DNA from 3 places in the Paenarthrobacter sp. NPDC057981 genome. Region 3 is predicted to be linked to each of the others. Evidence: riboswitches for the same ligand, from Rfam matches in the RefSeq annotation. Region 3 holds a riboswitch; each other region holds the start of a gene.
What was found. A riboswitch is a leader RNA that binds a small molecule or an ion and turns the genes downstream of it on or off. The one in region 3 is predicted to bind cyclic di-AMP.
Positions count from the first base shown of each region.

Region 1: another riboswitch for cyclic di-AMP. It lies ahead of ACFVSI_RS08550 (hypothetical protein); the one in region 3 lies ahead of ACFVSI_RS18935 (hypothetical protein).
Region 2: another riboswitch for cyclic di-AMP. It lies ahead of ACFVSI_RS18575 (M23 family metallopeptidase); the one in region 3 lies ahead of ACFVSI_RS18935 (hypothetical protein).

Region 1 covers NZ_JBHVQI010000006.1:87,663-97,409, forward strand. The annotation lists gene ACFVSI_RS08540 (glycosyltransferase family 39 protein) at 1-1,951, opposite strand, end outside; gene ACFVSI_RS08545 (glycosyltransferase) at 1,948-3,303, opposite strand; gene ACFVSI_RS08550 (hypothetical protein) at 3,437-4,294, opposite strand; cyclic di-AMP (ydaO/yuaA leader) riboswitch at 4,298-4,482, opposite strand; gene ACFVSI_RS08555 (ATP-binding protein) at 4,591-6,090, opposite strand; gene ACFVSI_RS08560 (response regulator transcription factor) at 6,094-6,834, opposite strand; gene ACFVSI_RS08565 (hypothetical protein) at 7,035-7,970, shown strand; gene ACFVSI_RS08570 (winged helix-turn-helix domain-containing protein) at 8,534-9,400, shown strand; gene ACFVSI_RS08575 (histidine phosphatase family protein) at 9,593-9,747, shown strand, end outside.
Region 2 covers NZ_JBHVQI010000026.1:40,978-50,724, forward strand. The annotation lists gene ACFVSI_RS18575 (M23 family metallopeptidase) at 19-855, opposite strand; cyclic di-AMP (ydaO/yuaA leader) riboswitch at 860-1,100, opposite strand; gene ACFVSI_RS18580 (metal-dependent transcriptional regulator) at 1,295-1,990, opposite strand; gene serC (phosphoserine transaminase) at 2,305-3,435, shown strand; gene ACFVSI_RS18590 (DUF3027 domain-containing protein) at 3,557-4,180, opposite strand; gene ACFVSI_RS18595 (cold-shock protein) at 4,188-4,571, opposite strand; gene ACFVSI_RS18600 (hypothetical protein) at 4,796-5,011, shown strand; gene ACFVSI_RS18605 (helicase-associated domain-containing protein) at 5,066-7,531, shown strand; gene ACFVSI_RS18610 (DNA repair helicase XPB) at 7,607-9,265, shown strand; gene ACFVSI_RS18615 (hypothetical protein) at 9,470-9,747, shown strand, end outside.
Region 3 covers NZ_JBHVQI010000027.1:47,185-56,931, reverse strand. The annotation lists gene ald (alanine dehydrogenase) at 1-233, opposite strand, end outside; gene ACFVSI_RS18940 (PucR family transcriptional regulator) at 443-1,657, shown strand; gene ACFVSI_RS18935 (hypothetical protein) at 1,854-3,092, opposite strand; cyclic di-AMP (ydaO/yuaA leader) riboswitch at 3,096-3,247, opposite strand; gene ACFVSI_RS18930 (ATP-dependent DNA ligase) at 3,466-4,524, shown strand; gene ACFVSI_RS18925 (DUF6480 family protein) at 4,532-4,795, opposite strand; gene ACFVSI_RS18920 (alpha/beta fold hydrolase) at 4,909-5,694, opposite strand; gene ACFVSI_RS18915 (hypothetical protein) at 5,763-6,014, opposite strand; gene ACFVSI_RS18910 (helix-turn-helix domain-containing protein) at 6,095-6,502, opposite strand; gene ACFVSI_RS18905 (NADPH-dependent oxidoreductase) at 6,532-7,365, opposite strand; gene ACFVSI_RS18900 (HPr family phosphocarrier protein) at 7,532-7,810, opposite strand; gene ptsP (phosphoenolpyruvate--protein phosphotransferase) at 7,835-9,535, opposite strand; gene ACFVSI_RS18890 (TetR/AcrR family transcriptional regulator) at 9,665-9,747, shown strand, end outside.

The sequences.
Region 1 (9,747 bases), on a different contig from region 3:
AGATGAAGTAGCTGATCTGGCCTTTGTCCACCATGTCCTGGAATTGGGCCAGCGTGGGGTAGGGGTCGCCGCCGTTCCAGCCGCCGAGGGCGATCACGCTGGTGTTCGTGGCGAGTTCCAGATCGGCAGCCTGGGTGGCTCCGGAGACAATGGCAGACCATGTGGTGGTGGTGGACTTCAGCAGGGCCGTCAGCTCGGCGTTCGCGGTGCTCCCGCCTCCGGCACCACCGAATCCTCCAGTGCCACCGAATCCTCCGGCGCCCGGGAAGGCGTTGGCTGTCGGGTCGGGCGTTCCGCTGAGGCCGTTCTCTGCATCGCCGACGTCGCGGTTCCTTCCGTCCATCCCTGCCCGGGCGCCAAAGCCGCCGCTGGCCGCGCCGGAAGGTCCCGACGTCGGGATGGAGCCTGAGTGCGGAGTCGCCGCAGTGGCCACTGTCCACGCCCCGGTTCCCAGCCCTCCGGCGAGCAACGACACCACGACGACGGCGGCAGCAGGCAGCCGCCTCAGGGCGCCTTTCAGCCTGGAGGCACCCAGCTGATCCACACGAAGCAGGAGTGCCGCTGCTGCGAGGACACCAAGGACCACCACGACGATCCGCAGCCACGGCAGCCATGAGGCGTCCCGGCCCAGGAGCACTGCGGACCACAGCGCACTGCCCAGCACCACCACTGCCAGCACGATCCGTGCCATCCACGAGGCCCTGCCGCGCCAGAGTTCGACGCACCCGATCCCGATCAGGGCGGCAATCGCCGGGGCCAGGGCCACTGCGTAGTAGGGGTGGACGATGCCGCTCATGAAACTGAAGATGCCTGCCGTGACGATCAGCCAGCCACCCCACATCAACAGGGCAGCGCGGCTTCGCGAAGTGCGGGCTTCGCGACGGGTGAACCACAGCCCGGCCACCAGCAGGACCAACGCTGCGGGCAGGAGCCAGGAGACTTCACCGCCGAAGCTGGTTCCGAACATCCGGCCGAGGCCGGCGGCACCACCGAAGCCGCCGCCGCCGAAGCCGCCACCCGGCCCACCAGCGAGGCCGCCAGCGGAACCGCCGGGCATGCCACCACCGGCACCGCCTTCACCCGAGCCGGTGATGCGCCCCAGCCCGTTGTAGCCGAAGGTGAGTTCCAGGAAGCTGTTGCCCGTCGAGCCGGCCATATAGGGCCTGGCCGAGGCCGGAGTCAGCTGGAAGATCGCAATGTAGGTACCGGCCACGGCAACGATGCCCGCGCCCGCCGCAAGGAGGTGCAGGATCCGCTTGCGCAGAGTTGTGGGAGCGGCCCAGAGATACGCCAGTGCCAAGCCCGGCACGATCAGGAACCCTTGAAGCATCTTGCTCAGGAAAGCCAGGCCTACCACTGCGCCAGCCGCGGCCAGCCACTTCCAGCCGGCCTTCTCAATGGCACGGGTCGTCAGGTACGCGGCCAGCACGAGGCACAAGGTCAGCATGGCGTCGGGGTTGTTGAAGCGGAACATCAAGGCAGCAACGGGTGTCAGGGCCAGGGCGCCACCGGCGAGGAGCCCTGCCGCGGGACCGGATACGCGCTTGACCGTCAGGTACAGAAGCCCGACGGCGGCGACCCCCATGAGTGCCTCCGGAACCAGCATGCTGGTAGGGGAGAAGCCGAAGATCCTGCCCACCAGGGCCGGAATCCAGAGGGACGCCGGCGGCTTGTCCACCGTGATGGCGTTGCCGGCATCCAGCGAGCCGAAGAAGAGCGCAGTCCAGTCCTTGGTGCCGGCCTGGATAGCTGCTGCGTAGAAGGAGTTGCCGTACCCGGTGGCGGCAAGGTTCCAGAGATAGAGGAACGCGGTCCCCACCAGAAGCCCGATGGCGGACGGACGCACCCACCGGGGTTGCTGCCCGAAAGCGATGCGCTGCAGGCGGGTCGGTGTTTCCGTACTCTTCACGGGTTCGTCAACGGCATGGCTTGGCTGAAGGGCTGTGATCATTTCGCTGCCACCTCTGTGGTCGTGTCGGAGCCCTCGGTGCGAGCGGCTGGTGTCGCGGGGCGGCGGAACACCCACAGGCGGAACAGCAGGAACCGTGCGACGGTCGCGGCGAGGTTCGCGCCAACAACGGTTGCCACCTCAAGCCAGCGGTCCGGCGTCGTGGCTCCGTGCACCAGGGCCAGTGCGCCCGAGGTGAGGGCCAGGCCGATGCTGAAGACAATCAGGCCTTCAAAGTGGTGGCGGGCATGGTTGCCGCCTTGGATGCCGAACGTGAAGCGGCGGTTGGCGGCCGTGTTGGCGACGGCCGTCACGATGAGTGCCAGGAAGTTGGCCAGCTGCGGGTCCATGAATCCACGGCACAGCAGGAAGATCAGCAAGTAGGCGATTGTGGAGGCCGCACCGATGAACGCGAAGCGCACCAATTGCCCGAACAGGCTGGCGCGTGGGGTCGATTCGGAGGTCCGCGATGAAGCAAGCAACGGACCGCGGGCCAGAGCCGCGCGCAGTTCGGGGACGGGGATGCGCCCGGTGACGAGGTCGCGCGTCAGGCGCGCCATTCCGCGAAGGTCGGCGAGGGCGGTGCGTACGACGTCGACACTTGAGTTGGGATCGTCCGTCCAGTCGACGGGGACTTCATGGACGCGGAGACCGCAGCGCTCGGCGAGGACCAGGAGTTCGGTGTCGAAGAACCAGGCGTTGTCCATGGTGTGGGGAAGGATCCTGCGGGCGACGTCTGCCCGGATGGCCTTGAAACCGCATTGGGCGTCAGAGAAACGGGCACCCATGAACGTATGCAGGAGGACGTTGTAGCTGCGGGAGACGAACTCGCGCTTTGGCCCGCGGACTACGCGGGAGTTGCGGGAGAGCCGGGTGCCGATCGCCAGGTCTGAGTGGCCGGAGATCAGTGGAGCCAGCAGGGGCGCCAGGGCGGCAAGATCAGTGGAAAGATCCACATCCATGTAGGCGAGCACCGGGGACGGCGAGGCGAGCCAGACCTGGCGGAGGGCGTTGCCCCGGCCCTTTTCCTCGAAGCGCATGACGACGATTTCAGGGAGCTCGCGGGCCAGACGCTCGGCGATCTTCAGCGTGTTGTCCGTGCTCGCGTTGTCCGCCACCGTGATGCGGAACGTATGCGGAAACGTCTCCACCAGGTGCCCGTGCAGGCGGCGCAGGCATTCCTCGAGGTCGGTCTCTTCGTTGTGTACGGGAATGGTGACGTCCAGGACAGGGACCGTGGTCCGCGTATCCACGGGAGAACGCCGCGGCTGCCGGTGGGGCAAGGCAGGAGCGGCGAAGGTCCCCGCATGGGCGGGGTTCGGCAGCGCACTGGTGGCGGGATCTATGAGCGTCATGCATTCACAGTGGGGCCGCCGATTGTGAGGGCTTTAGGCGGAAGCTGTGATGCGACTGTGTAAGTGTTCAGGGCCTCTTCCACGCGAAAAGCCGCCCCCGGAATGGGAGCGGCTTTTCAGTGAATCTCTTGGCTTAGTACCAGTTGTTGGCCAGGTGGAAGGCCAGGGCAGCTGACGGGGAGCCGTAGCGTTCCTTGATGTAGTTCAGGCCCCACTTGATCTGGGTCTGGTAGTTCGTCTGCCAGTCCGCACCGGCAGAAGCCATCTTGCCGGCCGGGAGCGACTGGACAATACCGTATGCACCGCTGGAAGCGTTGGTGGCAGTGGTCCGCCAGCCTGATTCCTTCTCCCACAGCGTGTTCAGTGCCGTCATCTCGGAGGCGCTCCAGCCGTAGCTGCCCAGAATGCTGGCAGCGTAGGCCTTGGCAGCAGCGGGGTCGTCAACAGCCTTGGGGGCTGCTGCGGCGGCTGCGGCTTCTGCGGCGGCGGCAGCAGCGGCGTCGGCTGCCTGCTTGGCGGCTGCGTCAGCGGCAGCCTTTTCTGCTGCGGCCTGATCGGCAGCGGCCTTCTCAGCTGCTGCCTGCGCAGCGGCGGCCTGGTCGGCCGCTGCCTTGTCCGCAGCGGCCTTGTCGGCTGCGGCCTTGTCAGCTGCTGCTTTGTCTGCGGCGGCCTTGGCGGCAGCAGCCTTTTCGTCAGCGGCCTTCTTGGCGGCGGCGGCTTCCTCAGCGGCCTTGGCGTTGCTGGCCTCGACGGCGGTCCGGGTCTCGGCAACGCGGCTTGCCTCGGGAAGGTTAAGAGCGGCGTTGGCAGCCGTTCCGAGGGACGCAACGCCCAGCGCGGCGGCAATAACGCCGGCCACCACGGGCATGCGGTTGCCGGACTTGCCCTCACGGGCGGCCTTCTTGAGGACGGTCTGCGACTTCTTCAACGGGGAGTCGTTCTGGTCGCGGTGACGCGCGGAAGGGCGCGTCTGATCGTTAAATTCAGACATGTGTGATTACCTCTCAGCGCCTGCGGAGTTAGCTGTCGGGTTCGGATGAGGTCATCCGGCCGCGCGTCATGCTGCGGCTTCACCCCAAGGGCCGGCGAATGCCTGGGCCCGGAGACTCTGGGTCCCCCGTCTCTGCCTCGGAGTAAGAACGGACTCCGGGAAGTGGCAGAGCTCGGCGCATCCCGGATGCGGGCCCTTTTGAGCGACCCACCCTTTCGACGGTACAGGACGATTCCGCAGAAGTCACATTTAGGTAACAGAGATCACGACGCCGGTGAGTCGCCTTGCCGGTTTCGCTATGCGCGGTTGCTGTTGGCGGCCGGTAGCCGGACAGCGAACTCCGTCCGTCCAGGTTTGGACGTCACCTCCACGCTTCCGCCGTGGGCTTCGACGATGGATTCAACGATTGACAGGCCCAGGCCGGACGTCCCTTCCGATCCCGACCTTGCGGCATCGGCGCGGGCGAACCGGGAGAAAATCCTGCCCTGGAAATCTCCGGGAATGCCGGGCCCGTTGTCCGTTACGGTAACCACTGCGCTGCCGTCTGCCGAGAGCATCACCCCGGTGACCACCGTGGTTCCGGGATCCGTATGCTTGCGGGCGTTGGAGAGGAGATTGGCCAATACCTGATGCAGCTGCGTGGCATCTCCGCGCACCGTGATCGGTTCGTCCGGCAAGGTCAGCTGCCAGATGTGGTCCGGGGCCATGACTTTCTCGTCGCTCACGGTCTCGATCACCAACTGTGTCAGGTCCACGTCCGTGACCTTCACCGGTTGGCCTTCGTCCAACCTTGCCAGCAACAGCAGGTCCTCCACCAGCGTCGTCATGCGTTCGGACTGGCTCTGGACCCGGGCCAGGGACTTCCTGCCGTCGTCGGTGAAGTTCTCGGTCATCCGCAGCAGCTCGGTGTAGCCACGGATGGCCGTCAGCGGCGTCCGCAGTTCGTGCGAGGCGTCGGCCACGAACTGCCGCACTTTTGTCTCGCTTTCCTGGCGGGCCTCCAGCGCGCTGGAGACATTGTTCAGCATCTGGTTCAGGGCGTGGCCTACGCTGCCCACTTCAGTTCCGGGATGGGAGGCCGACGGCGGTACACGCACCGCAAGTGCCACCTCGCCGGCGTCGAGAGGCAGTCGTGAAACCTTGGTGGCGACCTCGGAGAGCTGCTCCAGGGGCCGCATGGTGCGACGGATGATCACCGTTCCCACCAGCCCGATCACCACCAGGCCGCCAAGTGACACCAGCACCATGGTCCAGACCAGCGAAGCCTCTGCAGTCTGTTTGTCCGCGAGTGGCAGGCCCGTGACGATCACGTCGCCGTAATTGGTTTTGACGGCCATGAGCCGGTAGTCGCCGTTGGACAGCGAGCGGTCCACGGGACGGTCGCCCGTCGGCAGCGCCAGGAGGACCTGCTCGTCGGCGGCGGACAAAGACACGCGGTTGCCCCCGGCGTCAATCAGCCCGGAGCTGCGCACCGTTGATCCATCGATTCGGGCGCTCAGCGTGCCGGCCGCCTGCCCGCGGGCCTCCAGCGGGTCCGGGCGCCCTGTTGGCGAATTCGGAAAGCTCGACGGCGGCCTGCCGAAGTCGTCAGCGCGGCGCGACGCCTGTTCCAGCTGCCTGTCGAGCTGCTTGTTGAAAACCATGTCCATCGAGGCGTAGCTGACCAGCCCGACTGCACCGCAAATGGCCACCAGCAAAGCCATGGCCACCAGGACCAAACGCGTGCGTAGATGCCATGTGGAGGGATTGAGCCAACTGCGCTGCGGGCTCCTGGCAATCCCCGAGAGTGTGCTCAAGGCCTAGTCCGCAGGTTTGATGACGTAGCCGGCTCCGCGAACCGTGTGAATCATCGGCGGGTGGTTCGCTTCGATCTTCTTGCGTAGATACGAAATATAGAGTTCCACGATGTTGGCCTGGCCGCCGAAGTCGTAGTCCCACACGCGGTCCAGGATTTGGGCCTTGCTGACAACCCGTTTCGGGTTCTCCATGAGATAGCGCAGGAGCTCGAACTGGGTTGCCGTCAGGGTGATGTCCTCCCCGGCGCGGGTCACCTCCCGGGTGTCCACGTTCAGGGTCAGATCGCCCACAACGAGCTCAGCGGTGTCCATCGCAGCGACACCTGAGCGCTGGACCAGCCTGTGCAGGCGAAGCAGCACTTCCTCCATGCTGAAGGGCTTGGTGACGTAGTCGTCGCCTCCGGCCGCCAGACCCACAATGCGGTCCTGCACCGCGTCCTTGGCTGTCAGGAACAGGGCAGGCACTTCCGGGGCGAAGGCCCGTATCCGGTTGAGGACTTCCACGCCGTCAAAACCGGGGAGCATCACATCAAGCACCAGGACGTCGGGGCGGAATTCCTTGGCGACCTTTACGGCTTCGGGCCCGTCAGCGGCCACGCTTACTGACCAGCCGGCCATGCGGAGGCCCATGCTCATGAGCTCGGCAAGGCTCGGCTCGTCGTCAACCACCAAGGCGCGGATAGGCGAGCCGTCCGGGTGCGTGAGCTGGGGAAGGTTGTTTGTCATGGAGTGCGGGGAGGCCATGTGACAACTCTCCATTCTGCTGGTTTGCCGGCGCTGAGCCGCTCCTGTGAGGACCCTGTGAAGTCAACACTAGCGAGGTGGGAGTCCGCACACACAGGAATTTGCAGGTCACAGGAGCAACTGCTCCCCAACACAGCTTCCGCACAGCCACGGCACCGACGCTGGGCGTATTCGGACAACCACAGACAAGAGAGACCACCATGAGCGAGCAGAAATACCCCGAAAACCACCAGTTCCCCCACACCCCGGGGCCTCAGCCACAGCAGGGGCCGACCCCCGCCAACCCGCAGCCGGAAGCCGCATGGCCGCAGCCTTCCGAAACCGCCGCCCCCAACCCCGGATCATCCTGGGCCTGGGGCGAGGCCCAGGCCGGTCAGGCCCAAAGCAGCCAGCCGGGCAGCAACGGGCCGTCGAGAGGGTGGGGCGCGCCGTCTTCGGAAACGTCCGGGTCCGGCTGGGGGGCATCGCCCGTGGCCAACGACAGGACGGGCGCGCAAAACCGGTGGACCCTCAAGAGGACGCTGATAGTGGCCGGTGTTGCCGTGGTGGTCGCGGCAGGCACCGCCGCCGGCTTCTACTCCCTGGGCAATGCAGGCTCTGCGGATGCTGCCAACGTTCCCTTGGGCCAGGCCGGTGGATTGGGTGGGCAGCAGGGCCAGACCGTACCTGGACAGGGACTGGGGCCGGGCGGAACAGGGCAAAATGGAACCGGCCAGGGCGGAACCGGCCAGGGAATGCCCGGTCAGATGGGCGGGATGGCACCCGATGGGTTCGGAGGGGGCTTGAACGCCGCCATCCATTCGGAATACGTCATTCTCCGCGACAACGAGTACGTGTCCATGGCCGATCAGGTGGGAGTTGTCAGCGAGGTCTCTTCGAACTCGTTGACCGTCAAGAGTACCGATGGATTCACGCGAACATACGTCCTCGGCCCGGACACTGCCGTGGCGCAAGGAACGCGGCAGCGTGGCAGCACGTCCAGCAACCTGACCGTGGCCGACATAACGTCCGGTGCCACGGTCCGGGTCTCGGCTTCCAAGAGTGGGGACAGCTACGACGCTACATCTGTGCGGTTGACCACTGGAACGTCGTCAACCGGGCAGGGCTCCACGTCCGGCTCAGGGACGACGTCCTGAGAAGACGGGTGCTTGCCGAGCCCGATTTCGCCGCTTTTAACAGATTTCAGCCAAAAAAATCGAGATCGGCTCAGGCGCCGATTGGACAACACATGTTTCAGATCGTGAGATTCCGCAGGGGAAGGCTTGGTGTTCCTTAAGGTGCGAATCATGCCTCATCGGCCGAAGAAAATTCACTGGAAGGCGAATATTTCTTCCATACTCCGAATCTCGCGGCGTTCAATTCAGGACTCTGCGGAATTGTGATTTGCGGCACAATAGACCTCTACGTCTCAAAATGTGGACGGTTCTGAGCTTTGTTACTTGCGTGTTGCCTTTGTTACGTTGCACACTTCCAATGTGAACAAGAACTCAACAGCACCTGCAGCCGCAGCAACCTGGTCCAGCACACCCGCTGGCCATGATGACCGCTGTTGTCGAATGCAAGCCTAACTTTCCACCCCAAGAAGTTTCAGGCATTCGCCCCCTAGCCCAGCGTTGGGCGCCCCTCCCCAAACTCATTGCGGGGACACTCAGCATTCGAAGCCGCGATGACGGCTATTCACTTTTGAGGTAAGCACTCCATGTCAGTTGCATCCGGATACGTCCACATCTCCGTCCGTAACGCCAACAAGGCCGCATCGAACGCGGGGCTCCGCCCCGGCTTCGGCAACCGCCCCGGCTATTCTCCTGCTTCGCAGGGTGCCGGCCAGCAGGCTCCCGGCTATGTGCCCCAGGGCTACAACCCCAACTCCTACGGCCAGTTGCGTGCAGTACCCACCACCGAGCCGGCACCCATTACCGCCCCCACCCCGGTGATCGCACACTCGGACAGGCTGCGCCCCGTTGCCAACGACAACGTGGCCCGTGGTTTCGTGCTCTACATGGGCATTGACGAAGAGACTGCGGCCGCGGCTGGAACTTCCATTGCAAAGCTCGCCCAGGAAATCCGCGCCTATGCGCAGTCCCTGGTGACCGGTGCCGAGAGCTACGCGGCCGTCGCCGTCGCCCCCGCCGGGGCACCCGGCTCCGCCCTCGACGTCGTACGTTCCACCTTCGGCGACCCCACCGTGGCTTCCCGCCAGCGTGCTGAAGCTCCGCGTCCGGCGCCCCAGCAGGAGGCCCGTCCCTCCGGTGTGCTGATCGATCTTGCCCGCCGCGAGGTACACCTGGATGGCGAGTCGCTGAACTTGACCTTCAAGGAGTTCGAGCTCCTCAACTACCTTGTCGAAAACGGGACGCGCACTGTGGGTCGCGATGAATTGCTTGAGGGCCTGTGGCGCAACGCCGAAGAAGTGCCGAACGAGCGCACCATCGACGTCCACATCCGCCGTCTCCGTTCAAAGCTGGGCCGCCTGGCCAACACCGTGCGTACGGTCCGCGGGCAGGGCTACCGCTTCTACGAGCACCCCGAGGTCATCGTCTGGGCCGCTCCGGAATACTCGATCTGATCTTTTGACTGCCGAAAGGCGGCACATTTCTCTGCGCCTGCGCTCGTTCCTCCCCACCGCCTCCCTCACCTCGCAAGCTCGGTCAGGGAATCCGGGCGGCGTGGGCCCAGCAACAACGGCGCTATCGGGACGTGCCGCCTTTCCGCTTGTCCGGCCAGTGAGCATGTGCCTTCGCGGCTATAGGGTTGTTGCATGAGCGACCACCACATCAAGCGACTCGTGATCATGCGCCATGCCAAGGCGGACTGGCCTGTGGGCGTGCCGGATCACGAGCGTCCCTTGGAGGAGCGTGGTCATCGCGAAGCGCCGCTCGCCGGGAAATGGTTGCTCAAGCACGGCGTAGTTCC
Region 2 (9,747 bases), on a different contig from region 3:
AGAAGACCATCAGGTGGCTTAGAGCCAGCCCATGGGGTCGACGACTTCGCCGTTGACCTGGACCTCGAAGTGGAGGTGGCAGCCGGTGGAGGCGCCTGTGGTGCCGCTGAGGGCGACGGTGTCGCCACGGTTGACCGTCTGGCCCACCTGGACGTTGAACGAGGACAGGTGGTTGTACGTGGTCTCCAGGCCATTCCCGTGGTCCACCACAACGCGGTTGCCTCCGCCGTATTCGTGCCATCCGGCAAAGGTCACTTTGCCTGCGGCTGCAGCATGAACGGCCGTGCCGCACTGGGCCACGAAGTCCTGCCCGCGGTGGAAGTCACCCGTGCCACCGGTCAGGGGGCTGACGCGGTAACCGAAGGGCGATGCCGTGACCAGGGAGTCAAGGGGGCTGCCCAGGGTTCCCAGGGAAGAAGCCCGCTGGATGCTGCCGGCGGACTGGGCGCTGAGTAGTTGCTTCAGCTTTCCATCGGGGTCGGCGGCGGTGGCGACGGCCGCGCGGCTGAAGTCGATTTTGGCCGATGCGGCCGCGGAAACCTCGGGCTGGCTTCCCACGGGCCCGCCAACGGCGAGGGCGGATTCGGTCTGGCCCGATTCCGAGGTGGCCATGACGGGGCTGGTAGCCGGCAGCCCGACAGTCAGGACAAGGCCGGTGGCGGCAAGCGCAACTCCGGCCTTCTGCCCGACGCCACTTGCTGCGGCAAAGTCGGCAACCTGGCGCATCGGGCTCTTACGGCGGCGCACCTGGCGTTCGGTGTCGCGCGGCCGGATCTCCGATACAACGCGGGCTGGCCGCAGCTCAGTAGCGGGGCCGGACGCGCGGCGGCGGCCCCTGACGTTCTGCGATGTCAAACTCTGTTCCTCTCTCAAAAGCCTGCGAAGTTAGCTGTCGGATTCGGGTCAGAGAGTTCAAAGACCCGGTCCGCACAAAGCACTCACGGCACACAGGTATCCCAAGGGAGACTTGCGTAAGTGGGCACTTCTGCTGCGGACTTCACCCCAAGGCTGCTTCTTTAGACAGCCGCTTGTGGTTCCCCCGCCTCTGCCAGTGGTGGTGGTTCACCCAATCCGCTGGCAGAGCTCGGCTCCGGATCAGGTAACGCTTTGGTATCAGCGCTAGTAGATAACTATAGGGGATTAAGACCCTCGGTAATAAATTCGTTATCAACAGAAAACGCGCCCGCGGCGGCGGCCCCTTATCACTCTTTCCAAAAAAGTGCAGGTCACACGCGCGCGGGCAGCGCGAAAGTGAGGTTTGACACGTGAATTTTCGACGCCGGGAGGCGGCTGGTCAGTTGAGGGAGACGAAGACGTGCGCGGCAACTTCCGGCGGAAGCTCCAAGGCGCCTTCGATACCGGGCACACGGACCGAGATGTATTCGCCAACCCGCTCAAGGGACACCGGCGCTCCGGGACGGATCCCGCCCTCGTCCAACTGGGTCAGGAGTTCGGGCTCAACCTGGATGGGCTCGGCCAGCCTCGTGATGACCACGCGTGAATCCGAAGCGTAACCGTCCATGGCCTGGAGGAGGTTGACGTCGATCCTGGGGAACTGCTGGCCGGTCAGGCCGCCCAGCGCTTCCAGTCCGGGAATCGGATTGCCATAAGGAGACTCGGTGGGGTGTTCAAGGAGTTCGTAGAGGCGGCGTTCGACGCGTTCGCTCATCACGTGCTCCCAGCGGCACGCTTCATCGTGCACGTAGGCCCAGTCGAGACCGATGACATCGGCCAGGAGACGCTCGGCCAAACGGTGCTTGCGCATGACTTCGGTGGCGCGTTTACGTCCAACCTCGGTCAGTTCCAGGTGGCGGTCGTTCGAGACGATCACCAGGCCATCGCGCTCCATGCGGCCGATGGTCTGCGAGACTGTGGGGCCGGAGTGCCGCAGCCGTTCGGCAATACGGGCCCTGAGCGCCACAATGTTTTCTTCTTCAAGCTCCAAAATGGTCCGAAGATACATCTCAGTGGTATCGATCAGATCCGTCATCCAGCTCAGCTCTCCTCGAACGCAGTTTTCTTGCGTAATCTCCACCGTACCGCGTCCCATGCCGGGGCAAGCGGTGCCACCGCCGCCCATGAACGCCAGCTCCCAGCTTAGCTTATTTGGAATTACTCCGGATAATTTTCCGCGGTGTCCCTGTCGCATTCCAGTCGCATCCGGTCGGTCCGCGTTCCACGTGGCGGACTATGACAACCGCAGGTTCCTGCGCGCACGCCTCGTCAGGCAGAATTGGGGAGTCGAAGGGGCAGTTGATGCCACCTGCCACCTCCCATCTTTGACCGATACACATTGGAGCCACCGTGAGCGACAACAGCATCACCATTCCCGCCGACCTGCTGCCCAAGGACGGCCGCTTCGGTGCCGGACCGTCCAAGGTCCGCCCGGAGCAAGTCGAGGCCTTGTCTGCTGCTTCCAGGACCATCCTTGGCACCTCCCACCGCCAGGCCCCGGTCAAGAACCTGGTGGGTTCCGTCCGCGAGGGCCTGAGCCAGTTCTTCCGTGCTCCTGAGGGCTATGAAGTCGTGCTCGGCGTCGGCGGTTCCACCGCATTCTGGGACGTCGCCGCATTCGGCCTGGTGGAGAAGAAGGCCCAGCACCTCTCCTTCGGCGAATTCGGTTCCAAGTTTGCTGCCGCCACCAACAAGGCTCCGTTCCTTGATGCCTCGTCCGTCCTCAAGGCAGAACCGGGCACCCGCCCCGTGGCACAGGCAGAAGCAGGAGTCGACACCTACGCCTGGCCGCAGAACGAAACCTCCACCGGCGTCGCCGCTCCCGTAAAGCGCGTCGCGGGCGCCGACGAAGGTTCGCTCGTCCTGGTGGACGCGACCTCCGCCGCCGGCGGCCTGGACGTGGATGTAGCGGAGGCGGACGTTTACTACTTCGCACCGCAGAAGAACTTCGCGTCCGACGGCGGACTGTGGCTTGGTCTGTTCTCCCCCGCCGCGCTGGAGCGCGCCGCCCGCATCAACGCAAGCGACCGCTGGATTCCGGACTTCCTGAACCTGCAGACCGCCATCGACAACTCCAAGCTGAACCAGACGTACAACACCCCGTCCCTGTCCACTCTGGTGACCCTGGACGCGCAGGTGCAGTGGCTGAACAGCAACGGTGGTTTGGACTTCGCCAGCAAGCGCACGGCCGATTCAGCCAGCCGCATCTACTCCTGGGCCGAAGCATCCGAGTACGCCACGCCGTTCGTCGCCAAGGCTGAGGACCGTTCCAACGTCATTGCGACCATCGACTTCGACGACTCGATCGACGCCGCCACCATCGCCAAGGTCCTGCGGGCCAACGGCGTGGTGGACACCGAGCCCTACCGCAAGCTCGGCCGCAACCAGCTGCGCATCGCCACGTTTGTGGCCATCGAACCGGACGATGTGTCCGCCCTCCTGGCCAGCATCGACTACGTCGTGGGTGAACTGAAGAAGTAACCCGCTGAGTTGGACGGAGCCGCCCGGGTTATTCCCGGGCGGCTCCCTCGTTTAATGCCGGCGCGGCCAAGCCGCTTTCGACGCCGAAACTTCCGGCGGCGGCGAAGTGTTTCCGCAGTGCCTATTCAGCCCCGGCTTCGTCAGTGTCCCCGGCCGCGTCCTCTGCCTCGGAGTCTTCCGGTTCGTCGTCGTCCTCGTTTTCGGAGGGGCCGATGGCCTCGTCCTCGGCAGCCTGCACGGACTCCTCTGAGACGTCACCCTCGGTTTCCTCAACCAACGGAGTTTCGTCCTCGGGGCGGACGCGCTTGGCCCACGGCACCCATTCCGGAGCCAGGATGGAATCCTCGGACGGCAGCAGGCCGAGCTCGCTCACCGTGACGATCTTGGAGCGCGAGTTACGCGTCACCACGGCATACCACTGCCAGCCACCATAGCCAGCGAGTTTGGACTCGAACAGGTGGGTGACTATCCGGTCGCCTTCCGACTTGGCGCCCAGGTGTGCCCCCACCTCCCCCGGATTTGCGATGCCCTCTACTGCCTTTCGGGCAGTATCGACGGCGGCAGCCAGGAATGCATCCGGCTTGCCGGTGCGCCAGATGGGCAGACCGGCGCGTGGCTTGGCGGCCGCAGGCTTCCGCGAGGAAGCTTCGCCGGTGGCAGGAGTGCGGGCACCACGAGGACCAGCCCCGGTGTTACCCAGGGCATCCGTGGCCGGCGTAGTTTCCTGTGCGGATTCCGAGGTCATGGCAGTCCTAGGCTTCCAGCTCGTCGGCAACCTTGCGCAGCGCCATGCTGATGGCCTTGGCCTTGTTGCCATCGGGGTACTTGCCCGAAGACAGGGAACCGGACAGGTTGTCCAGGACGGTGACCAGGTCCTGCACCATCGGGGCAAGGTCCTTGGCGTTCATGCGCTTGGCCTTGGCGATGGACGGGGTCTTTTCCAGCACGCGAAGGCCCAGTGCCTGTGCACCGCGGCGACCGTCCGCCACGCCGAACTCCACCCGGGTACCGGCCTTCAGCTCGGTTACACCCGCGGGCAGGGACGTCTTGGGCAGGAAGACTTCCTGGCCGTCTTCAGCCGCGAGGAAGCCGAAGCCCTTTTCCTTGTCATACCACTTGACCTTGCCGGTAGGCACGTAATCAACCTTCTTCGTTCTTGCGTGGGAGACACGCCGGGCCGCTACCGCATCCGCAGATAGCTGCGGGATCGAGGGTGACAACCCGGTCCGTGTTGGTCTGTTCCTTCAAGGTTATCCTGCCGGACCCCCTATTCCCGCTTTGTCCCGCCCTGCACCGGCAACGTACTGCGTCATGTGCGCGACCCGTCCACTCCCGTCAGGCTGCTGCTAGCGTTGATGCCATGACTTCCCCGGGTTACCGCCGCCCCCTCATCATGGTCGCCGCTGCCATCACCGTCCTTTCCCTGGCCGCTGTGGCCGCAGTCATCGCGGTGGCCTACAACGGCGGCGCCGCGCCCGTCTGGGTTACGTCCGCTGCCCTCTACGGCTTGCCTGTGGCCTTCCTGCTCGCGGTGGTCCTGGTGCTCGACTCCGTCCGTCAACGCCGCCGGCAGTAGCACCATCCTGCCGGGGACGGGCAGGAGCGGCCCGGGGGCGGTAACGTTGGATTGATGTCCCTTATTCGCGCGCTCAGCAAGGAACTGGAAGCGCGCAGCGACAACTCGCTGCGGGCTTTGTTTGCCGCGCGACCGGACCTCATCTCCCCCATGGCGCCGGACTTCGCCGCGTTGGCTGCACGGGCAAGCGCCCGGGTCAGCGTCCAGCGGGCGCTGGAACGGCTGAACAAGCCGGAAATGCAGGTTCTCGAAACCCTGCACCTGTGCACGAATGCAGACACCGGGCACAGCATCTCGGCGGCCGGTTTGAAGAAGGTCATTGCCGGGTCCACTCTTTCTGCCCTGGACCCGATCCTCGCCAAGCTGCAGGAGCTGGCCCTGATCCACCGGGCGGACCCACCCCAAGGCTCGCCACCAGCCACCTCGCGACAACGCTTCTATCTCCCGGTGGGCAGCCTCAAGGACGTGATCGGTATCTACCCGGCTGGGCTGGGCAGGAGCTACACGGAACTTGTCCGCACGCAGCCGGCATTCGCCCAGCGGGTAGTCCACCTGGTGGCCGAACTGCACCAGAGCGGTGCCGGAATCCATCCGGCCAGCACGCCCATGGATGCCGCACTGGCACTCCAACGCTGGACCTCCACTCCGGAGAACCTCCGCGCCATCCTGTCCACCGCTCCGGAGCGGACGGTTGGTCTGTTGGACAAGTTCGGCAGCTGGGCCATGGGCGCAGTACCCCAGGCCCAACGGCGGGCGTCCGTGAGTCACGAAAGCCACGACGTCGGGCCTATCGATTGGCTGTTGGCTCGCGGCCTGCTGGTGCCCCTGGATGCCGGCCACGTGGAGCTGCCCCACAGCGTGGGTCTTGCGTTGCGCGGCGGTGCGATCATTGACGATTTCACTTTGTCGCCGCCGGTACCGGAACTGGGCCACACCAGCGCGGCGCTACGCCGCAATGCCGCCATGGGCGCCATCGCCGAAACGTTGCGCTTGACCAATGAGCTCCTGTTCGCGGTTCGCGAGCAGCCCCTGTCCACGCTCAGGAGCGGCGGGGTCGGCGTGAGGGAGCTGAGGCGCCTTGCTGAGTCGGTCCGCCTGGGAGTGCACGAGACCGCGGTCCTGCTCGAGATTTGTGCTTTGTCCGGTCTCCTGCGGCTCGATGTGGACAGTTCCACCTGGATCCAGCCGCCATCCCTGGAATGGCTCACCTTGCCCCGGCAGGAGCAGTGGTTGTGGCTGGTCAATGCCTGGCTGGCCAGCGAGCGCGCCCCGTCGTTGGTAGGGCAGCCGCTCACGGGTCCTTCGTCCTCTGCTGCCCATCATGGCGCTGCCGGCACCACCATCAACGCTTTGTCTGCCGAGGCGCAGCGGCCCGATGCCCCGGTGGTCCGGCGAAGAGTCCTTGAGATTCTTAACGAGCTGACAGTCGAGGCGGCAGCTCCGGACGGCAAGGCTCCTGTGCTCGATGCCAGGGCAGTCCTGCAGCGGGCCGAATGGGCCCAGCCGAGGATGTCGCGGCGCTTCAGCTCCCTGGTGCGCGGCATTCTCGAAGAGGCAGCATTGCTGGGCCTGATGGGTTCCGGCGCACTGACCCAGCTGGGCTCTGCCATCGCCGCTTCCCAGCCGGAAACAGCCATGACCATCCTTGGCGAACACCTCCCGGCCGCTGTGAACCACATCCTGCTGCAGGCTGACCTGACAGCCGTCGCCCCAGGTTACCTGGCGCCGGAGCTGAGCGGGACGCTGCAGCTGATGGCCGACGCCGAAGGGCAGGGTCCGGCGTCGATCTACCGGTTCTCCGCCACCACCATCCGCAGGGCCCTCGACGCCGGACAGGATGCGGAATCGCTGCTGGCCTTCCTCCGTGAGCACTCGGCGACGGACGTGCCCCAGCCTCTGGCGTACCTCATCCAGGACACTGCGTCCCGGCATGGCCGGCTACGCGTCGGGACCAGTGCCAGCTTCATTCAAAGCGACGATGAATCTGCCATTTCCGAGCTCCTGGAGGAAGCCCGGACCTCCGTTTTGAGCCTGGTGCGCATTGCCCCTACCGTGCTCACGTCATCGGCCAGCCCCCGGGAAACGGCCCGTGTCCTGCGCGAGCTGGGCCTCTCACCCGCCGTGCAGGACGCCGAACCCGCCGTCGTTCGTTTCAAACGGACCACAGCGGTGCCGGGGAGCGCGCGGCCTGTCTATACGGCGCCCCGGACGGCTCCGCCGGACGACGACGTCGAGGCGCAGCTTGTGGTTCTTCGGCAGCATCGTGCCGTCCCGGCCGAGGCAACGGGCGAAGCATCCACTCAGCTGGGGCTTGAGACCCTGCAGACTGCCATCCGGCTCAAGCAGGCCGTCACCATGAACGTGGTGGACAGCCTGGGGAATGCGAACACCGAAACGGTTGTTCCTGTATCCGTCTCCGGTGGACGCGTACGGGTGTTCGACCCCGCCAAGGACACTGAACGGGTGTTGTCCATCCATCGGATCATCGATGTGGAACCCGCCGGAGAACTGCGTTCATGACAACAGCGCTGGTCGCCAAACCGCGCCCACTGGGTGCCCAAGTGAGGATTCAACTGTGAACGTGAGGATCAGGCTGTGAACGACGGTCCGCTGATCGTACAAAGTGACAAGACCATACTGTTGGAAGTCGACCACGAGCTCGCCACCGAAGCCCGGCATGCCATTGCCGCCTTCGCCGAACTGGAGCGCGCCCCCGAACACATGCACAGCTACCGGCTCACGCCGTTGGGCTTATGGAATGCCCGCGCCGCGGGGCTGGACGCCGAGCAAGTGCTGGACACCCTTCTGAAGTACTCACGGTTCCCCGTGCCGCACGCCCTGCTGATCGACATCGAAGAGACCATGTCCCGCTACGGACGCCTGCGGTTGGAGAAGGACCCCCAGCACGGCCTGGTGATGCGCACCGATGACTACCCCGTGCTGGAGGAAGTCATCAGGGCAAAGAAGATTGCTCCCCTGCTCGGGCCGCGGATCGACGGCGAAACCGTGGTGGTGCACTCCTCCCAGCGGGGGCAACTGAAGCAACTGCTGCTCAAGCTCGGCTGGCCTGCAGAAGACCTGGCCGGGTACGTCGATGGGCAACCGCACCTCATCATGCTTGACGAAAGCGGCTGGCAACTGCGGCCGTACCAGAAGCTGGCCACGGAGAACTTCTGGGCCGGCGGCAGCGGCGTCGTCGTCCTTCCTTGCGGTGCGGGCAAAACGCTGGTGGGGGCGGCGGCAATGGCGACGTCCTCCACCACCACCCTGATCCTGGTGACCAACACTGTTTCCGCCCGGCAGTGGAAGGACGAGCTCCTCAAGAGGACCTCCCTGACGGAGGATGAAATCGGCGAGTACTCCGGTTCCGTCAAGGAAGTCCGGCCGGTCACCATCGCCACCTACCAGGTCCTGACAACCAAGCGTGGCGGCCTGTATCCGCACCTGGAACTCGTGGACGGGCACGACTGGGGACTTATCATCTATGACGAAGTCCATCTGTTGCCTGCCCCGATCTTCCGCATGACAGCGGATCTGCAGGCCCGGCGCAGGCTTGGCCTCACCGCAACGCTTGTCCGTGAGGACGGCCGGGAGGGCGAGGTCTTCAGCCTCATTGGACCCAAGCGCTACGACGCTCCCTGGAAGGACATCGAAGCCCAGGGCTACATCGCGCCCGCGGACTGCGTCGAAGTCCGCGTGGACCTGCCCCGGGACGAACGCGTGGCGTACGCGATGGCCGATGACGCCGACAAGTACCGCCTCTGTGCAACGTCCGAGACCAAGACCAAGCTGGTGGAAGAGCTGGTTGCCGTCCACAAAGGCGAGCAATTGCTGGTGATCGGACAGTACATTGACCAGCTGGACGAAATTGCAGAGCGCTTGGACGCACCCCTCATCAAGGGCGAAACCAGCGTCAAGGCCCGGCAGAAGCTCTTTGACGCGTTCCGCAAAGGCGAGATCCAGACTCTCGTGGTGTCCAAGGTGGCCAACTTTTCCATCGACCTCCCCGAAGCATCCGTAGCCATCCAGGTGTCAGGTTCCTTCGGCTCTCGCCAGGAAGAGGCCCAGCGGCTGGGCCGACTGCTCAGGCCAAAGCAGGACGGCCGCGCGGCCAGGTTCTACTCCTTGGTCGCCAGGGACACCCTGGATCAGGACTTTGCCGCCAAGCGCCAGCGGTTCCTGGCCGAACAGGGTTACGCCTACCGCATCATGGATGCCAAGGACATCGGCAAGGACGTAGGGCAGGAGCAGTAGATTGGCCGGGGGAATGCACCTGCGGACCCTTGCTATTGCCCTCCAACGAATTTACGATTCCTAGTGAAGCTCTCCGCCCGATGCGGCTGCCCCTGGTCCAGGCAGTCCGGCGGCCAGCCGCCGGCCGTGGGGGAAGCCCGCAGCCAGGGCGCCGACGGTTCACAGGCCTAGAAGAATCCGAGATTATTTCCCAGAGGATTCCCCATGCGCAAAGCCCTCTTGGTCATTTCCGCAATCGTCCTGTTGTCAGCACTCGCACAGCTGTTTTTCGCAGGATACTTCCACTTCCAGAACACCATTGAAGCCCAGCGTGAAGCGGGCGTCTTCCACGTGATGAACGGCCAGTATGTCCTGCGCTACTCGGCACTGCTCGCCGCCATTGTGGCCGCCATTGCCAGGATGGGTGCCCGGACGATCTGGCTGGCCGCCGGAATCTTCCTGCTCTCCTGGGTCCAGTTGTTCATCTTCATCATTGGCGGCAT
Region 3 (9,747 bases):
ATGGGCTCCTTGACCTTCATGACCATGTCCGCGCGGCCCCAAACGTCATCGGCCTCGTTGACGATTTCTGCACCGGCGATCGAGTATTCCTCGTCGGTGATGCCCGAGCCCAGGCCTGCGCCGCGCTCAACCAGAACGGTGTGTCCGTGGGTGCGGAACTCGTGGACGCCGGCGGCCGTGATGGCTACGCGGAATTCGTTGTTCTTGATTTCTTTGGGGACGCCGATGATCATTTGCTGGCTCCATCGTTAGCGGCCTGTTCGGCCGAATATGTACTGCGGGCTGTGATTCCAGAATAAATCCGGCTGTGAGGCAGGCGACATGGATCCGTATTAGGCTCCGACGGTAAAACCCCGGGAAATCAAGGTTCTTGGGTCTCTGGCATCGACATTTGTCGAATACTGGAGCGTCAAGTGTCGCCTGATGTTGGTACGCTGTCCGCATGCAGCAGGACGTGGAACAGATCGTTGAACGCGTGGCGCTGAAGCTCGGGCGCGGACTGTCCCTTGAGGACCTCGACGGCGTCCTCCTCGCCTACAGCTCCAACCAATCCCACGCCGACCGCGTCCGCGTGAATTTCCTCCTAAGCAAGCGCGTTCCAGGGGATGTCAGCGCCTGGCAGCTCTCACACGGCATCGCCACCGCGGTGCGTCCCGTGGTGGTCCCGGCCAACGACGAGCTGGGGATGCTGGGCCGCGTCTGCGTGCCGCTCCTGGTCCGCGGTTTCCGTGTGGGGTACTTATGGGTCCAGCAGGACCTTGAAGAGCAAAGCGCGACGGCGATCCTCGCCCAGTTGCCCGGCGTGCGTGACGAGCTGGACCTGTTGGCGGGCTTGCTCCTTGACTCCAATACGGCCGAGTCCGAGTTCCGGCGCAGGCGTGAGCAGGAGTTCCTTTCGGCGTGCGGCGGAGAGTCGAACGCTGTCGCCGCCGTAGCGGGCTGGAAGGAGATCCAGGGCCGCGGTCCATGGCAATTGGTGACCATCCTGGACGCGGACGGTGCCCGGTCCGACGTCGACCCCATTGCCGCAACCCTGACGCACCGCTCTGCCGCGCTGCAGTCGACCATCGGTGTCAACGCTGCCCTGTTCAGCGCGGGTACCGAAACCCATTCCGTGGTCCTGTTCCGGGAATCGGGCGGACGGGCCGATCATGCCCAGGTCTTGGTCCACTACCAGCTGGAGCTCGCCAAACGTGCCGGCCGGACGGTGGAGCGTGTCATCCTGGGGATCAGCGAACCGTTCCAAGTCATCAGGCAGCTCGCGGGGGCGTACCGGCAATCCAAGGTTGCCGCCCAGGCCGCTGCGGTGGACCTGCAGCTGGGGGAGTTGGTGGACAGCCGGGCGGTCGGGGTGTACCAGTTGTTCGACCGCTTGCTGGCCCCCGGTGGCTGGGACGATACCGGCTCGGTGCATTTCCGGACCCTTGAGGATCAGGACAAGAACGGAGAGCTCCTGCCGGTCCTCGAACTCCTCTACGACAACGACGGCGCCGTCCAGGATGTCGCGGCCAAACTTCACCTTCACCGCAGCAGCATCTACAACAGGCTGGGCCGGATCCGCCAGCTCATCGGTGCTGATCCGCTCAATGGTGCCATTAGGCTCGAGCTGCATGCTGCCCTCAAAGCGCGGCGCTGGGCAGGCAGGCCAAGGATCTGAGGGTCCTTTGAATCAGGGGCCAATAACCACATGAGGCAGGCACCCGGCGTGGGTGCCTGCCTCAGTGTTGGCTAGGAACGCCTTAAGCGCTGGCAACTCCAGCGGCCCCTTCGGCGTCGGAACGTGGACGTTCGGCTGCTGCTGCAGTACCGGCCGTGCCATCCGGTGTGGACTGTGGTGCGGGGCAAGCGGATGCTCACTGCAGCACATCCCTGGCGGCACCAAGGAGTGATTCCAAGGTGGATGCTTGCGGCTTCGGCGTGTTCGGGTTGCCAGTGGGCCGCGGCTTGGAGGTCTCCGTCGGCGTGGGCGTCGGCGTAGGAGTTGTGGTGGGAGTGGGCGTGGTGGTTGGCGTTGGCGTGGCCGGAGGCGTGGTGACCGTGTCCGACGGCACGTCGCTGGGGGCCGGCGCGGGCTGGGCCGGAGTCGTTCCGGGCGCGGGCGTCGAGGCCACGGGCGGTGCAGCAGCCGGGGCAGCCGCCGATGGTACCCAGACCGGCGCGGCCAAGGAAACGTGCGGTGAAGGGACCGACGACGGCGAAACCGCCGCGGGTGCCTCCGGGACCGTTGCCGGCTGGCCGGCTTCGGACGAGGCTGAACCCGATGACGACGGTGCGGAAGCTGTGGTGTAGGACGTCCGTGGCGCCGGTAAGGCCGAGCCCGATTGGCGGTCGGCGTTGCTGCCGCCGGCTTGGTTTGTGGGTGCTTCCTGGCCGAAGAAGGGCAGATGCAGGGCCTGGCCCACGGACCCTGCGGTCAGCGCGAGTCCCAGCGCGCCGGCAACAACTGCCATGCGCTGGCTCATGTGCTTCACTGACGCGGCTTTCCGCAGGACAGCCTGGGGTTCGCGGCCGAATGCCGACGTCGCACCAAGGCTTGCAGCAGTAAGGGGGGCAGGGGTCTTGGCTGCAGCAGCGGCGACCACGGGAATGGCCGCGGTGGCCGGTTCTGGAACATCCTGCTTGACCGGTGCAGCCTGCTGGGGGCGCACGGACTGGACCGTATCCACGGACCGGGCAATGTCCGCGGGCTGGGCAGGGTCTGCCCGCTGGACGATGGGGATCGCGGACGTTGGAGGGCCGGGCGTAGTTGACGCCGGGGCTGCGGCCTGGGCGGCCTCGACCACCGGGATGGCCGCGGTCGCCGGTTCCGGGAGCACGGATTTCGCTGCCGGGGTTTCGGCTGGCTCAATCACTGCGCGGGCTGCGCGTTCCCGCTCAGCGGCACGCGCGGCGGCGCGCGTGGTGGGAGCGACTGCCGCGGGTGCCTCTGTCGTGGGTGACGCAGTGGTGGGAATCGCCGCAGTGGCGGGTTCCGGCGTCGTACTTTCTGTACCGGTGACCTGTCCGCTGGGTTGGGCCCGACGGCGTCCGGTTGGCTTGGTGCGCTCGCGTTCGAGTTGCGCGCGGCGCGAGTTATCCATGGTTGGGGACATGGTTGTGCCTCTCAACGCCTGCGAGGTTAGCTGTCGGGTTCGGACGAGGCCGTCCGGCCGCGCGTTTGCGGCTTCACCCCAAGGGCTTGTGGAGAAAACAAGCCCGGGAAACTGTGGGTCCCCCGTCTCTGCCGCGGGTCTGGCGGATCCTGGATTGCGGCAGAGCCCGGCGTCAATCCAGAAGCGGCCCAGCGGAGATTCGGGTCGCCCTACGACCGTACAGTAGCCGGAAAGTAAAGTCACATTAATGTAACGGGCGGTACGTCCGCCGCGCTGGGAGGGCGCTACCGTTTAGGCTTCGGGGCTGGCGCCGGGGCGATCCAAAGTCCGCAGACACTAGCCTTGGGCGCCTACTGGCCGGTAGACATGAGCTATGGACCTGCCTGTGATGCCGCCCGTTTCGCCCATGCTCGCCAAGTCTGTCCCGAACATCCCCGATGTTGGGCATTATGAGCCCAAGTGGGATGGGTTCCGGACCATCGTCTTCAAGGACGGGGACGAGATCATCCTGGGCAGCCGCAACGAAAAGCCCATGACCCGCTACTTCCCGGAGCTGGTGGAGGCGCTGAAGAAGAACCTTCCGGACAAGTGCGTGGTGGACGGCGAGATCATCCTGATCCAGGGCAACAGGCTGGAGTTCGAGGTGTTGCAGCAGCGAATCCATCCCGCGGACAGCCGGGTGCGGATGCTTGCGGAGAAGACGCCGGCGTCCTTGGTGGCGTTCGACCTTCTTGCCCTCGGCGATAAGGATCTCACGGGGAAGCCCTTCGCCGAGCGGCGCGCGGCCTTGGAGAAAGCCCTCGCCAACGCTGAGCCGCCGGTGTACGTCACGCCGGCGGTGACGGACCTGGAGCGGGCCAGGGAATGGTTCGTGCAGCTTGAAGGAGCAGGACTCGACGGCGTGCTGTCCAAACCGCTCGACGGCACCTACCAGCCGAACAAGCGGGTGATGTTCAAGACCAAGCATGAGCGGACAGCCGACTGTGTCGTGGCCGGCTTCCGGTGGCACAAGACCGCGAAAGTTGTGGGATCGATGCTCCTGGGGCTCTACGACGACTCGGGGCGGCTGCATCACGTCGGCGTCGTGGCGTCGTTCCCCATGGCAAAGCGGGAGGCCTTGGTGGCTGAACTCGAGCCGTATCAAGTGGAGTTTGCCGACCACCCCTGGGGTGAGTGGGCCAACCAGGAAGCCGGTGGGTCCAGGATGCCCGGCGCCCAGAGCCGGTGGAGCGCAGGCAAGGACTTCTCCTTTGTTCCCCTCCGCCCTGAGCTGGTCATCGAGGTGGCGTACGACTACATGGAGGGCGACCGGTTCCGCCACACGACGCAATTCCGTCGGTGGCGGCCGGACCGGACCCCGGAAAGCTGCACGTATTCGCAGCTGGAGGAGCCTGCGGAGTACGACCTCGGGGAGATACTGAGCCTCCCGTAGCCGGGTACTACTCCTCGTGCCCCTGGTCGCTGCTCATGCTTCCTTCGGCAGGAGGCGTTTCGCCCGGGGGTACCCCTCCGCCGGGCTCGAGTCCTGTGACGTTTCCGTCCAAGGGATCAGGGTTGGCTGAGGCGGCGGGATCGTCGTCCTCGTCCTGGCGCATATCGGGATCTTCGTGGATGCTGTCCGCCTCGGCCGTGGTGTCGATGGGGCCGGTAGCGCCACTCACGCCGAACGTCCGGGGATCGTCTTCCGGGTCATAGCTGGTCATGATGCATCCTTTCGTAAGCAAACTTACTAATCCGCTTGCCCCGCCAGCCTAGCCTGATCCGGCGGCGCCCAACAAGGGGCAGCCGGGTGAGTACCGTCGTCGTGCGTCAGTCCTCAGCGGTGCTGCGTTGTGGCGGTGACGAAGCTGCGGATGGCATCCGCCACGGCCTTGGGCCGCATGTGCTGGGCTACGTGCCCTACCCCGGGAATCTCCACCAGGCGTCCCTGCGCCACTGCCCGCGAAAGCCGGAGCGACCACTCTGGTCCGGCCACATGGTCGCGGCTACCGCGGAGCACCAGCACCGGGGCCTGTATCCGGGACAGGCGTTTCTCCGTGGGGTACTTCATCATCACGGGCAGCTCGGTGAAGTACCAGCGCGCCCCGCAGCGAAGGTAGTCCGTGAACACGATCCAGTTGGATGAGGGGCTCTCTCGGAGTATCCCGTCCAGGGTCAGGGCAATCGACTGGCGCATGACGTTCTTGTGTCGGGAGTCCACAACAGGACCCATCAACACCACCTGGCGTGCACTCTCCGGACGGTGCAGGGCCGCCTCGATGGCGAACTGCACCCCCATGGAATGGCCCACCAGGATGTATGAGTCGATCCCGCGCGTTGCCAAGGCTTCGGCAATGAACGCGCCGTAGTCCTCCACTTGGAGTTGCCGGTCCGGCCGCGGCGTCCCGGCGAAACCGGGCAGGTCCAGGGAGTAGGTGGGTGCGCTCGCAGCGAGCACGGCGTGCAACCGTGCCAGGTACCGGTGCGAGACGCCAATGCCGTGGATGAGGACGTAGGCCGGTGTCGCTTCCGGCGCAGTGCCTGGCGACGGCGTGCCCTTCGTCCACAGGATGCGTCCGGTCAGGCCCAGGACCTCGACGTCGGCAGACAGCAGTGCGGTCATGCGGACCAAACCATGTGCGGGATTCTTGAAGGCATACCGCTATTGAACCGCATCCGGCGCGGGGGCGATTACTCCCGGGTGGCGTCGTCCGATTCGGTAGGGTCCGCTGCCGGATGTGAAGCGTCGGGTGCGGCCGCCGCATCGGCGGCCTCCCGGCGTCGTGCGATTTTCGATTCGGTCCACATGGTCACCGCGACGAACATTGTGCACGCAAACATGAACGTCGCCACAAAGTTCAATCCCATTGCTGAGCCCAGGGGTATGGCAAGGGACAACGCGGCCAAACCAGCCACGATATGCCACCCCTTGAAATTGCCCACCGATCAAGCGTAACCCCGGCCTTTACGGGTGCCCGCCTGTTGGCTGGGATCGTTGCTTGATCCTTATCACTCGGACACTTTCACTCGCTTTTTGCGGCCTCCGCGGCAGGGGTTTCAGCCTGCTTGCGCTTCTGCGTTTCCAGCCAGGACATGATGGCTGCCTGCCGGATCCGGCGATGCGTTCCCCTGTACTCCACAGGAATCTCGCCGCGGTCGGTCATGTTCCGCAAGTAGGTGTGCGAGATCCCGGCGAGCTCCGCCGCCTGCGAGGTGGTGAGCATTTCCTCCACGCTGCTGACCGTCACAGTTTCGCCCCGCCCCAGTCTCGCCAAGAGGTCGACGACGGCGTCCCGCGCAGCGTCGGGCAGCCGATGGACCGTGCCGTCCACGAACACCGTGATGTCTTCGCTGTCGTTGAGGGACCGCGCCAAGTTCCGGGCGTCGTCGGCGGGGAGGCCCGCTGTGACCCTGGGAGCTATCAATGCCATGGCAGAAGCCTAGCGCGGCACATGTGCTCCTAGCGCGACGGCAGCCCGCGGCGCTCAAGTACGCCACGGATCCGGTCGCGGCCATGCAGGCTCAGTCGGCTGCGCACCCGCTGTACTACTGCGTCGATCCAACCACGGGGTTCGCCTTGGGCCCGGTAGTAGGCGTGGAGTGTGGCATCGTACTTCGCCAGTGCCTCGTTGTCGGGGAGGGCGTAGCGCTCACGATGCCGCACGACGCTTTGCGGAAGCCGCGGCTTGATGCTGCCGCCAGCCTCAGGGTGCGGGTAACCGATCGCCAGTCCCACTACCGGGAAGGCACCGGCCGGAAGTCCGAGCAGCTCGGACAACTCCTCCAAGTGGTTCCGCACGGCGCCGACGTACACGGTGCCGAGGCCCAGCGATTCCGCAGCAACCACCGTATTTTGGGCGGCAAGGGCAGCATCGACCACGCCAACCAGGGTGCTGTCGATGAAGTCAACGCCTTCGGTCGGCTCGCCGCGATGTTCTGCGATGAGCCGGTTCCGGGCCCAGTCCGCGATGAACACCAGGAACACCGGGGCCTCACGGATGAAGTCCTGGTCCCCGGCGAGCCGGGCCACGGCGTCCTTGTGCCCAGGGTCGCGGACCTCGATGACGCTCCACGTCTGCAGGTTGGACGATGTCGCAGCGGATTGGCCCGCCGCAACAAGGGCCGTGAGGGTCGCTTCGTCCACGGGGGTCGGCTCGAACTGCCTGACGGAACGGTGCCGGAAGAGGAGCTCGATCGTCGGGTTGAGGGTTCCAAGCCGGACGGATGGTTCCTCGCCGTAGCGGGCTGCGACGAGGTCCAGGGGGTCGGTGGGGGTGGACGCGAGTGTGGTCATTCTGGTCTCCAATGCTCCGGGTTTTCCAGGGCAAACCAGCGCCTGACGCAGAACCTTCCCCCATGACGAAGGAAGTACTGCCATGACCTTGCGTGGCGGCACGCCATGTCGACACCACACTGCCGGACAGAAGTTTCCTACCGTCTGTTACGGATACTTCGGGCTGTCAGACCGCGTCCAGGTCCGTTTCCAGCAGCTTCACCAGGGCATCCAGTGCTGCCTCGGCGCCTTCACCCTCGGCCCGCAACACCACGACGTCGCCCTTGGCGGCGCCAAGGGTCATGAGCGACAGGATGCTGGCGGCGTCCATCGCTTCATCTTCGGGCTGGCCCTGCATGGCGATGGTGACGTCCACCGGCTGTTCGCCCGCGGCCTCGGCGAACAGGGCGGCGGGCCGGGCGTGCAGGCCCGAGCTGCTGGCTACGGTTGCTGTGCGTTCTGGCATTGTTCCTCCTGGTGGTAGATCGGGTTAGAGGCCGAGTTCTTCGAGAACAGGGAGCTTGGCCCGGACCCACTCGCGCGCTTCGTTGGCGCTCGGGGCGGACAACGCCAGGCGGGCAAGTTCCTGTGCCTGCTCCAGCGTGACGGTCTTCAGCACTGTCCCGACGGCAGCCAAGGAGCGCGCGGTCATGGACAGTGTGGTGACACCAAGACCGGTCAGGACGACGGCGAGGGCCGGGTCCGCGGCTGCCTCACCACAGACGCCCACGGGCTTGTTGGCGCCTTCGCGGCCAGCGCCTTCCTGTGCCGCTCCTTCAACAGTGAGCTGGACGAGCCGCAGCACCGCGGGCTGCCAGGGCGTGTTCAGTTCTGCGAGGGGGCCGAGCTGGCGGTCGGCGGCCATGGCGTACTGGGTGAGGTCGTTGGTACCCAAGGAGGCGAAACCCACCTCACGCAGGACGGTGGCGCTGGTCAGTGCAGCGGAGGGAACTTCCACCATGACACCCGGCGTCTGGATTCCGGCGGCGGCGCACAGCGAAGCGAAACGTCCGGCTTCGGCTGCGGTGGAGATCATGGGCGCCATGACCCACACATCGGCTTCCGACTCCGACGCGGCCCGGGCGATGGCCTTAAGCTGGCGCTCAAGGACGCCGGGGGTAGTGAAGTCGGTGCGGTAGCCGCGAACGCCCAGGGCGGGGTTGGGTTCGGTGGCATCCGTGAGGAAGGGGAGGGGCTTGTCGGCGCCTGCATCCAGCGTGCGAAGGACCACCTTCTTGCCGGGGAAGGCATCAAACACCGCTTTGTAGGCTGCGGCTTGCTCGTCCACTGAGGGCTCGGTATCCCGCTCAAGGAAGCAGAACTCGGTGCGGAACAGGCCAACACCCTGCGCTCCGAGACCCGCCGCAGCCACGGCGTCCTTGGCACCTCCGACGTTGGCGAGGAGCGGCACCAAGTGGCCGTCCGCCGTCGTGCCGTTTCCGTCGAATTCGGCGAGCGTTGCGGAGGTTTCGGCCCAGGCAGTGGCCGCCGAGCGGTGTTCTTCGCTTGGTTCAACCGCCACGAAACCGGCCGCGCCGTCCACATAGACTTCGGTTCCGTCCGCGATGTCGTCCACGCCATGGGCTGCGACGACGGCGGGCAGGCCGAGCGAGCGGGCGATGATGGCGGTGTGGGACTGGGGGCCGCCGCCCGAGGTGACCAGTGCGAGGACCTTGGACGGGTCCAGCGTGGCAGTATCTGCCGGCGCGAGGTCTTCGGCCACCAGGATGAAGGGTGTGTCGGAGGACGGGATGCCGGGAGCAGGGACGCCTCGGAGCTCAGCGACGATGCGCGCGCGCACGTCAAGCACGTCCGTGGCGCGCTCGGCCATGTAGCCGCCCAGGTTGTGCAGCATTTCGGAGACGGACGCGCCGGCTTCCCAGATGGCGCGCTCGGCAGAGGTTCCGGCGTTGATGAGTTTGCCCGCCGACTTCAGGAGCATGGTGTCCTTGGCCATCAGCGCGGTGGCCTCAAGGACTGCTTTGCCGTCGCCGGAGGCGCTGTCCGCGCGGCCTTTCAGCTCGTCGTGGACAGACTGCGCCGCAGCTTTCAGGCCTGCGACGGCGGCTTCCGGGCTGACGTCCGCGGCGAGGCGTTCGCCCGACGGCGGCTCACTCACCGGCTTGGGCATCTGGCGGACGGAACCGATGATGCGGCCAGGGCTAACCCCAACTCCTTGGAAATTCTGCACTGAATCCTCTGTTCCTGCTTGTCGGTCAAGACCCGCCGGCGACGGCACCGGGAGCCTGCAAATTTAGCTTACAAAATTTCCTTGTGAGCTACTTCATATAGCAATGCTATAGGTGCTAGGGTAGCGGTTATGAGTTTCGATGACCAGCTTCCGCCGAAAATTCGGTTGCTTCGCGCAGCGGCCGAATTGCTGGCGAATTCGGAGGGGGCAGC